DNA from 3 places in the Streptomyces chengbuensis genome. Region 3 is predicted to be linked to each of the others. Evidence: riboswitches for the same ligand, from Rfam matches in the RefSeq annotation. Region 3 holds a riboswitch; each other region holds the start of a gene.
The links. A riboswitch is a leader RNA that binds a small molecule or an ion and turns the genes downstream of it on or off. The one in region 3 is predicted to bind cobalamin.
Positions count from the first base shown of each region.

Region 1: another riboswitch for cobalamin. It lies ahead of cobN (cobaltochelatase subunit CobN); the one in region 3 lies ahead of QRN89_RS02620 (energy-coupling factor ABC transporter permease).
Region 2: another riboswitch for cobalamin. It lies ahead of QRN89_RS10320 (SCO2321 family membrane protein); the one in region 3 lies ahead of QRN89_RS02620 (energy-coupling factor ABC transporter permease).

Region 1 is NZ_CP129137.1:4,132,270-4,134,426, forward strand. It holds gene QRN89_RS18305 (ferredoxin-like domain-containing protein) at 1-797, opposite strand, end outside; cobalamin riboswitch at 848-974, shown strand; gene cobN (cobaltochelatase subunit CobN) at 1,017-2,157, shown strand, end outside.
Region 2 is NZ_CP129137.1:2,316,285-2,318,441, forward strand. It holds gene QRN89_RS10315 (Strvi_7410 family MBL fold metallo-hydrolase) at 1-339, shown strand, start outside; cobalamin riboswitch at 596-732, shown strand; gene QRN89_RS10320 (SCO2321 family membrane protein) at 846-2,105, shown strand; gene QRN89_RS10325 (SCO2322 family protein) at 2,102-2,157, shown strand, end outside.
Region 3 is NZ_CP129137.1:574,719-576,875, forward strand. It holds gene dhaL (dihydroxyacetone kinase subunit DhaL) at 57-653, shown strand; gene QRN89_RS02615 (PTS-dependent dihydroxyacetone kinase phosphotransferase subunit DhaM) at 650-1,051, shown strand; cobalamin riboswitch at 1,096-1,288, shown strand; gene QRN89_RS02620 (energy-coupling factor ABC transporter permease) at 1,318-2,010, shown strand; gene QRN89_RS02625 (energy-coupling factor ABC transporter substrate-binding protein) at 2,007-2,157, shown strand, end outside.

The sequences.
Region 1 (2,157 bases), 3.6 Mb from region 3:
ACGGGCCCGCCCGGGACCGGATCCGGGGCGGAGCCTCCCGTTCCGTCGGGAGGGAGCAGTGGTTCCGCCGCCACCCCCGCCCGTGCCAGCCCCGCGCCCACGGCGATGTCCTGCCCCTCCGGCAGCTCCCGTACGCGCCAGGCGCCCGTGCCCGCTCCGGCGGCCGCGGACAGGAAAGCCTCCGCGGCGGCGAGCGCGGCCCGCGCGGCGTCGACGGCACGCACCCGGAAGGCGTGGCGCCCGGTCCGCAGCACCGCCCGCCCGTCCGCCTCTGCGAGCAACGTCACATCCGCACCGAGCCGGGCCACATCGCCCCGGCCGTCGTCCAGGGCGAAGAGGAACCGTCCCGAAAGTCCCGTGGCCCACCCGCTCGCGCACAGCAGCGCGTCCAGCTCCCGGGCCCACAACTGCACGTCGGCGCGGCCGAGTCCGTCCAGTCCGGCCAGCGGTGAGGCGACGACGTTGCGTACCCGCTCATGGGCCTCGGAGGGCAGCAGCCCGGCCTCGCGCAGCAGTTCCGCGAGTTCCGCCCCGCAGCCGTCCGCCAGGCCGCGCAACTCCGCGTTGCCCCGGGAGGTGACGCTCAGGGCCCCGTCGCCCAGACGTCCGGCCGCGGCAGCCAGCGCATGGATCTGACGTGCCGTCAACAAGCCTGCGGGCAGGCGAAGTCGGGCCAGCCGCCCGTCGTCCGCCGCATGCAGCCGCAGCGCGCCCGGGCAGGCGTCGCCTCGGTCCCGTATACGCGGTTCGCCCCGGTCCGGGGGTGTTGTCGGTGTGGGCGGCATGGCGGCGAGCATACCCACGTCCTTCCAGGTGACCGCCCTGCCGGCGGGCCGCAGCCTCTACTATGCAAAACGGCACAGGGTCCCAGGGCCCTAGGGAGGAAGCCCGGTGAGAATCCGGCGCGGTCCCGCCACTGTGAACCGGGCCCCGGCGACGGGATCCGGTGAGTCAGGAACTCCCGCCGACCACGACCACCCGGGGCGCGGAAACCCCGAGGAAGGCCTGCGCACGCGATGACGCACGCGACGATCCTGCTGCTGTCGACCTCCGACACCGACCTGCTCAGCGCCCGTGCCGCCGAGGGCCCGGTCCGGTACCGCTTCGCTAACCCTTCCCGACTCCCGCTCGACCGGCTGCCCGAGCTCCTCGACGGCACCGATCTGGTCGTCGTGCGCCTCCTCGGCGGCATCCGCGCCTGGCAGGAGGGCCTCGACGCACTGCTGGCGCAGGGCCGCCCGGTGGTCGTCCTCACCGGTGAACAGGCCCCGGACGCCCAGCTGATGGAGGCCTCCACCGTTCCCGTCGGCATCGCGGCGGAGGCACACGCCTACCTCGCCCACGGGGGCCCGGACAACCTGGAGCAGCTCGCCCGGTTCCTGTCCGACACCGTCCTGCTCACCGGCCACGGCTTCGCGCCGCCCGCGCCCGCCCCCACCTGGGGCGAGCTGGAGCGCACCCCGCGTCGCGTCAGCGGCCCGCTCGTCGCGGTGCTCTACTACCGGGCCCACCACATGAGCGGCAACACCGCCTTCGTCGGCGCCCTGTGCGACGCGGTCGAGGACGCGGGCGGCCGGGCCCTCCCGCTGTACGTCGCCTCGCTGCGCGCCCCCGAGCCGGAGCTGCTGGAACGGCTCCGCGACGCCGACGCCGTCGTCACCACCGTCCTCGCCGCGGGCGGCACCCGGCCGGCCGAGGCCCAGGCCGGGGGGGACGACGAGGCGTGGGACGCGGGCGCGCTCGCCTCGCTCGACGTGCCCGTGCTGCAGGCACTGTGCCTGACCGGCTCGCGCAGCGCCTGGGAGGAGAACGACGAGGGCCTGTCCCCGCTGGACGCCGCCAGCCAGGTCGCCGTGCCCGAGTTCGACGGCCGGCTGATCACCGTGCCGTTCTCGTTCAAGGAGATCGACGAGGACGGCCTCCCCGCGTACGTCGCCGACCCGGAGCGCGCCGCCCGCGTCGCCGGCATCGCCGTCCGCCACGCCCGGCTGCGGCACATCCCGAACGCCGAGAAGCGCCTCGCGCTCGTCCTCTCCGCGTACCCGACGAAGCACTCCCGCATCGGCAACGCCGTCGGCCTCGACACCCCCGCTTCCGCCGTGGCCCTGCTGCGCCGCCTCCTCGACGAGGGCTACGACTTCGGCACCGAGGAGATCC
Region 2 (2,157 bases), 1.7 Mb from region 3:
GACTACCTGGACTCCCTGGAACGCGTGGGCCGTCTCGGCGCCGCCGAGGTGCTCCCGGCGCACCAGCACCCCTTCACCGACGCCACGGCCCGGGTCCGGGAGCTCCTCGCCCACCACGAGGAGCGGCTGACCGGGCTGCTGTCCCTCCTCGCCGCACCGCTCACCCCCTGGCGGCTGGCCGAGCGCATGGAGTGGAACCGGCCGTGGGACGAGATCCCCTACGGCTCCCGCACCATCGCCGTCTCGGAGGCCGAGGCCCATCTGCGGCGCCTGGTGAAGCTGGGCCGCGTGGAGGCGGTGCCGGGCAGCGACCCGGTGGCGTACGTCGCGGTGGGCTGAGCCGGCGGGGTGCGGGCGACGGCGGGCCCGGACCGCACCGGGGCCCAGGTGAACCGGACTCTCACGCCGGGGATGACGGACCCGCCGGGATCCGCACGGACCGGACCCGTCGCGGAAGCCGCCGGGCTGAACCGAGCCACGCCCGAGCCGGAGCGCCACCCCGGTACCGCCGGGTCCCGCCAAGATCCACCGCGAGGCACGGTGGGCACGGCCGCCGGGGCTCATGCCGCACCCGGCCGCCCGTCCCGAGGGACGGGGATTACGGGCCGGTAGAGTGTGCGAGTCGTCATCACACCCGTACGGGGGGAAGCCGGTGCGAATCCGGCGCTGACCCGCAGCCGTGAGCCGCCGTCGCAGGCGGTGAGTCGGAATGCCCCGTACCGGCCGTGACCGGCTCGTGCCATCGGGACCGGCCCGCTGGCAGGCACCGTCGAGGAATACGGGGCCGGAGCCTGGTACCTCAGCGTGCCTGTGCCCGGCTCCCCGCAGGAGAGGCCCAGCCCGCCATGTCCGTTCGCCGCAGCGCAGCAGCGCTCGCCGCCGCTTCCGCCGTGCTCTGCGCGGCCGCTGCCCCCGCGGCGACGGCCGCCCCCACGCCCTCCCCCTCGGCCGCGCTCCCGGCCGGGCTGTACGGCACGAAGGACCCGACCTACGACGGTGTGTGGCGGCAGTCGCTGGCGCTGCTCGCCCAGGACGTCGTCAAGACCGTGCCCGCCGAGCAGGCCGTCGACTGGCTCACCGGGCAGCAGTGCGACAACGGCGGCTTCGCCTCCTACCGTGCCGACGCGTCCCGGCCGTGCGACGCGAAGACGATGCTGGACACCAACGCCACCGCCGCCGCGGTGCAGGCCCTGCGTGCCCTCGGCGGCCACGGGGACGCCGTGGACAAGGGCCTCGAGTGGCTGAAGTCGGTGCAGAACGAGGACGGCGGCTGGAGCTACAACCCCGGCATGCCCTCCGACGCGAACTCCACGTCCGTCGTGATCGGCGCCTTCGCCGCGGCGAAGGCGCGGCCCGGCGAGGTGAAGTCGAAGAGCGGCAGGAGCCCGTTCGACGCGCTGGTCACGTTCGCCGTGCCGTGCGCGGACAAGACCGGCGGCGGCGCGTTCGCCTACCAGCCCGACAAGACCGGCAAGCTGCTCGCCAACGGCGACGCCACCGCGGCCGCCGTGCTCGCCGGGCTGGGCCGCGGACTGGTCGTCTCCGGCCCGGAGCCGGACGGTTCCCCCGCCGCCTGCGACTCCCCGGCGAAGGCCACCCCCGAGCAGTCGGCCCGCAACGGCGCCGCGTACCTGGCCAGGACGCTGGCGAAGACCGGCCACCTGGACTCGCCGCCGATGCCCGGCGCCACCGACCCGGCGCCGCTGCCCGACTTCGGCAACACCGCGGACGCGGTCCTCGCGCTCTCCGCCGCCGGGCACGGCGACAAGGCGGACAAGTCGGTCCAGTGGCTGGAGAAGAACTCCGCCGCCTGGGCGAAGGACGGCGGCCCGGCCGCGTACGCGCAGCTGATCCTCGCCGCGCACGCCCACGGCGACGACCCGCGGGACTTCGGCGGCGCCGACCTCGTCCGGCAGCTGAACGCGACCGGTCCCGCGCCGGTCTCCACCACCGCGCCGCCCGCCCCGAGGGCGCAGGGCGAGGCCGGCGAGGAGCACAAGGGCGGCGACAGCGCCGGCATCTGGTGGATCGTCGGGGCCGGTCTCGCCGCCGGAGCCGGCATCGGCATCCTGATCAGCGGCCGCAGGAAGAACAAGCAGCAGTGATACGCAGGCGGCTGACCGCGCTCCTCCTCGTGCTCGGCGCCGTGCTGACGGT
Region 3 (2,157 bases):
CCGCGGGCCGCGACGACGCGCGCCGGGAAGCCGACGTGCCACGACAAGGAGACGCTGTGCTCGACGCGGATTTCTTCCTCCGCTGGATGAACGCCCTCGCCGAGGCCGTGGACCGCGAGGCAGGCCGGCTCACCGAGCTCGACGCCGCGATCGGGGACGCCGACCACGGGACCAATCTGCAGAGGGGCTTCACGGCGGTGAAGGCGGCGCTGGAGAAGGACGCGCCGGCCACCCCGGGTGCCGTACTGATGCTGACCGGACGGCAGTTGATCTCGACGGTCGGCGGCGCGTCGGGGCCGCTGTACGGGACGCTGCTGCGGCGTGCGGGCAAGGCGCTCGGCGACGAGCCCGAGGTGTCGCGGGCCCAGCTCGCAGAGGCGCTGCGCGCGGGGATCGCCGCGGTGGCCCAACTCGGCGGCGCGAAGGCCGGGGACAAGACGATGCTGGACGCGCTGGAGCCCGCGGCCACGGCGCTGGACGAGTCCTTCGCGGCAGCGCGGGAGGCCGCCGACGAGGGTGCGGCCGCGACCGTGCCGATGCTGGCCCGCAAGGGCCGGGCGAGTTATCTGGGCGAGCGCAGCATCGGGCACCAGGACCCGGGGGCGACGTCCTCCGCCCTGCTGATCGGCACCCTCGAGGAGGCCGCACGATGACGATGGTCGGGATCGTCCTCGTCTCGCACAGTGCGCAGGTCGCCGCGTCGGTCGCCGATCTCGCCCGCGGGCTCGCGGGCGCGGGCGACGCCGTGCCGGTCGCCGCGGCGGGCGGGACCGCCGACGGAGACCTCGGCACCAGTGCGGAGCTGACGGCCCGCGCCGCGCACGAGGTGGACCGGGGCGCCGGGGTGGCCGTGCTGGTCGACATCGGCAGCGCGGTGCTGACGGTGAAGACGCTGCTGGCCGAGGGCGACGAACTCCCGGAGGGGACCAGGCTCGTGGACGCGCCGTTCGTCGAGGGAGCCGTCGCCGCGGTGGTCACCGCGGCGGCCGGCGCGGATCTGGACGCGGTGGAGGCGGCGGCGGCGGAGGCGTACGGATACCGGAAGGTGTGACGGTACGCATCCGTGCGCGGCTTGTGATGCACCTGGTCAACGCACTAATGTCGCAGGGCCTTGGTGAACGGGAAACCGGTGGAGTACCGGTGCGGCCCTCGCCACTGTGATCGGGAAGTCCGGCTCTCTCCGCAAGGAAGCCACTGGACCACCACGGGAGACCGCGGTGTCCGGGAAGGCGGAGCCCGGGCGGCAGGACCCGTCAGCCAGGAGACCGGCCAGGGCGCGTTGTCCATCCACGAGGTGCTGGAGAGGGTCTCCCAACCATGCATATAGCCGAGGGGTATCTGCCCCCTGTGCACGCGGCCGCCTGGGGCGTCGCGTCCGCACCCTTCGTGATCCACGGCGTACGGGCGCTCACCCGTGAGGTCAAGGCGAACCCCGAGTCGACACTGCTGCTCGGCGCGTCCGGTGCCTTCACGTTCGTCCTGTCGGCGCTCAAGATCCCTTCCGTGACCGGCAGTTGCTCGCACCCGACCGGCACCGGTCTGGGCGCGATCCTGTTCCGGCCGCCGATCATGGCGGTCCTCGGCACGATCACCCTGCTCTTCCAGGCACTGCTGCTGGCCCATGGCGGACTGACCACGCTCGGCGCGAACGTCTTCTCGATGGCGATCGTCGGGCCGTGGGCCGGATTCGGGGTGTACGCGCTGCTCCGGCGGTCCGGGGTTCCGCTGATGGTGAGCGTGTTCTTCGGAGCGTTCGTGGCGGACCTGTCCACGTACTGCGTCACCAGCGTGCAGCTGGCGCTGGCGTTCCCCGACCCGGGCAGCGGCATCGCGGGTGCGCTGGCCAAGTTCGGCGGCATCTTCGCCGTCACCCAGATCCCGCTGGCCGTCAGCGAGGGCCTGCTCACCGTGCTGGTGATGCGGCTGCTCGTGCAGTCCAGCAAGGGTGAGCTGACCCGGCTCGGAGTGCTCCTCCAGGGCGGGACGACGAAGGAGGCCGCGGTCCGATGAGCCGTGACGCGAAGATCAACACGCTGCTGCTGGCGATCGTGGCGGCGCTGGCGGTCCTGCCGCTCGCCCTGGGCCTCGGCGACCACAAGGAGGAACCCTTCACGGGCGCCGACGCACAGGCCGAGACCGCCATCACGGAGATCGCGC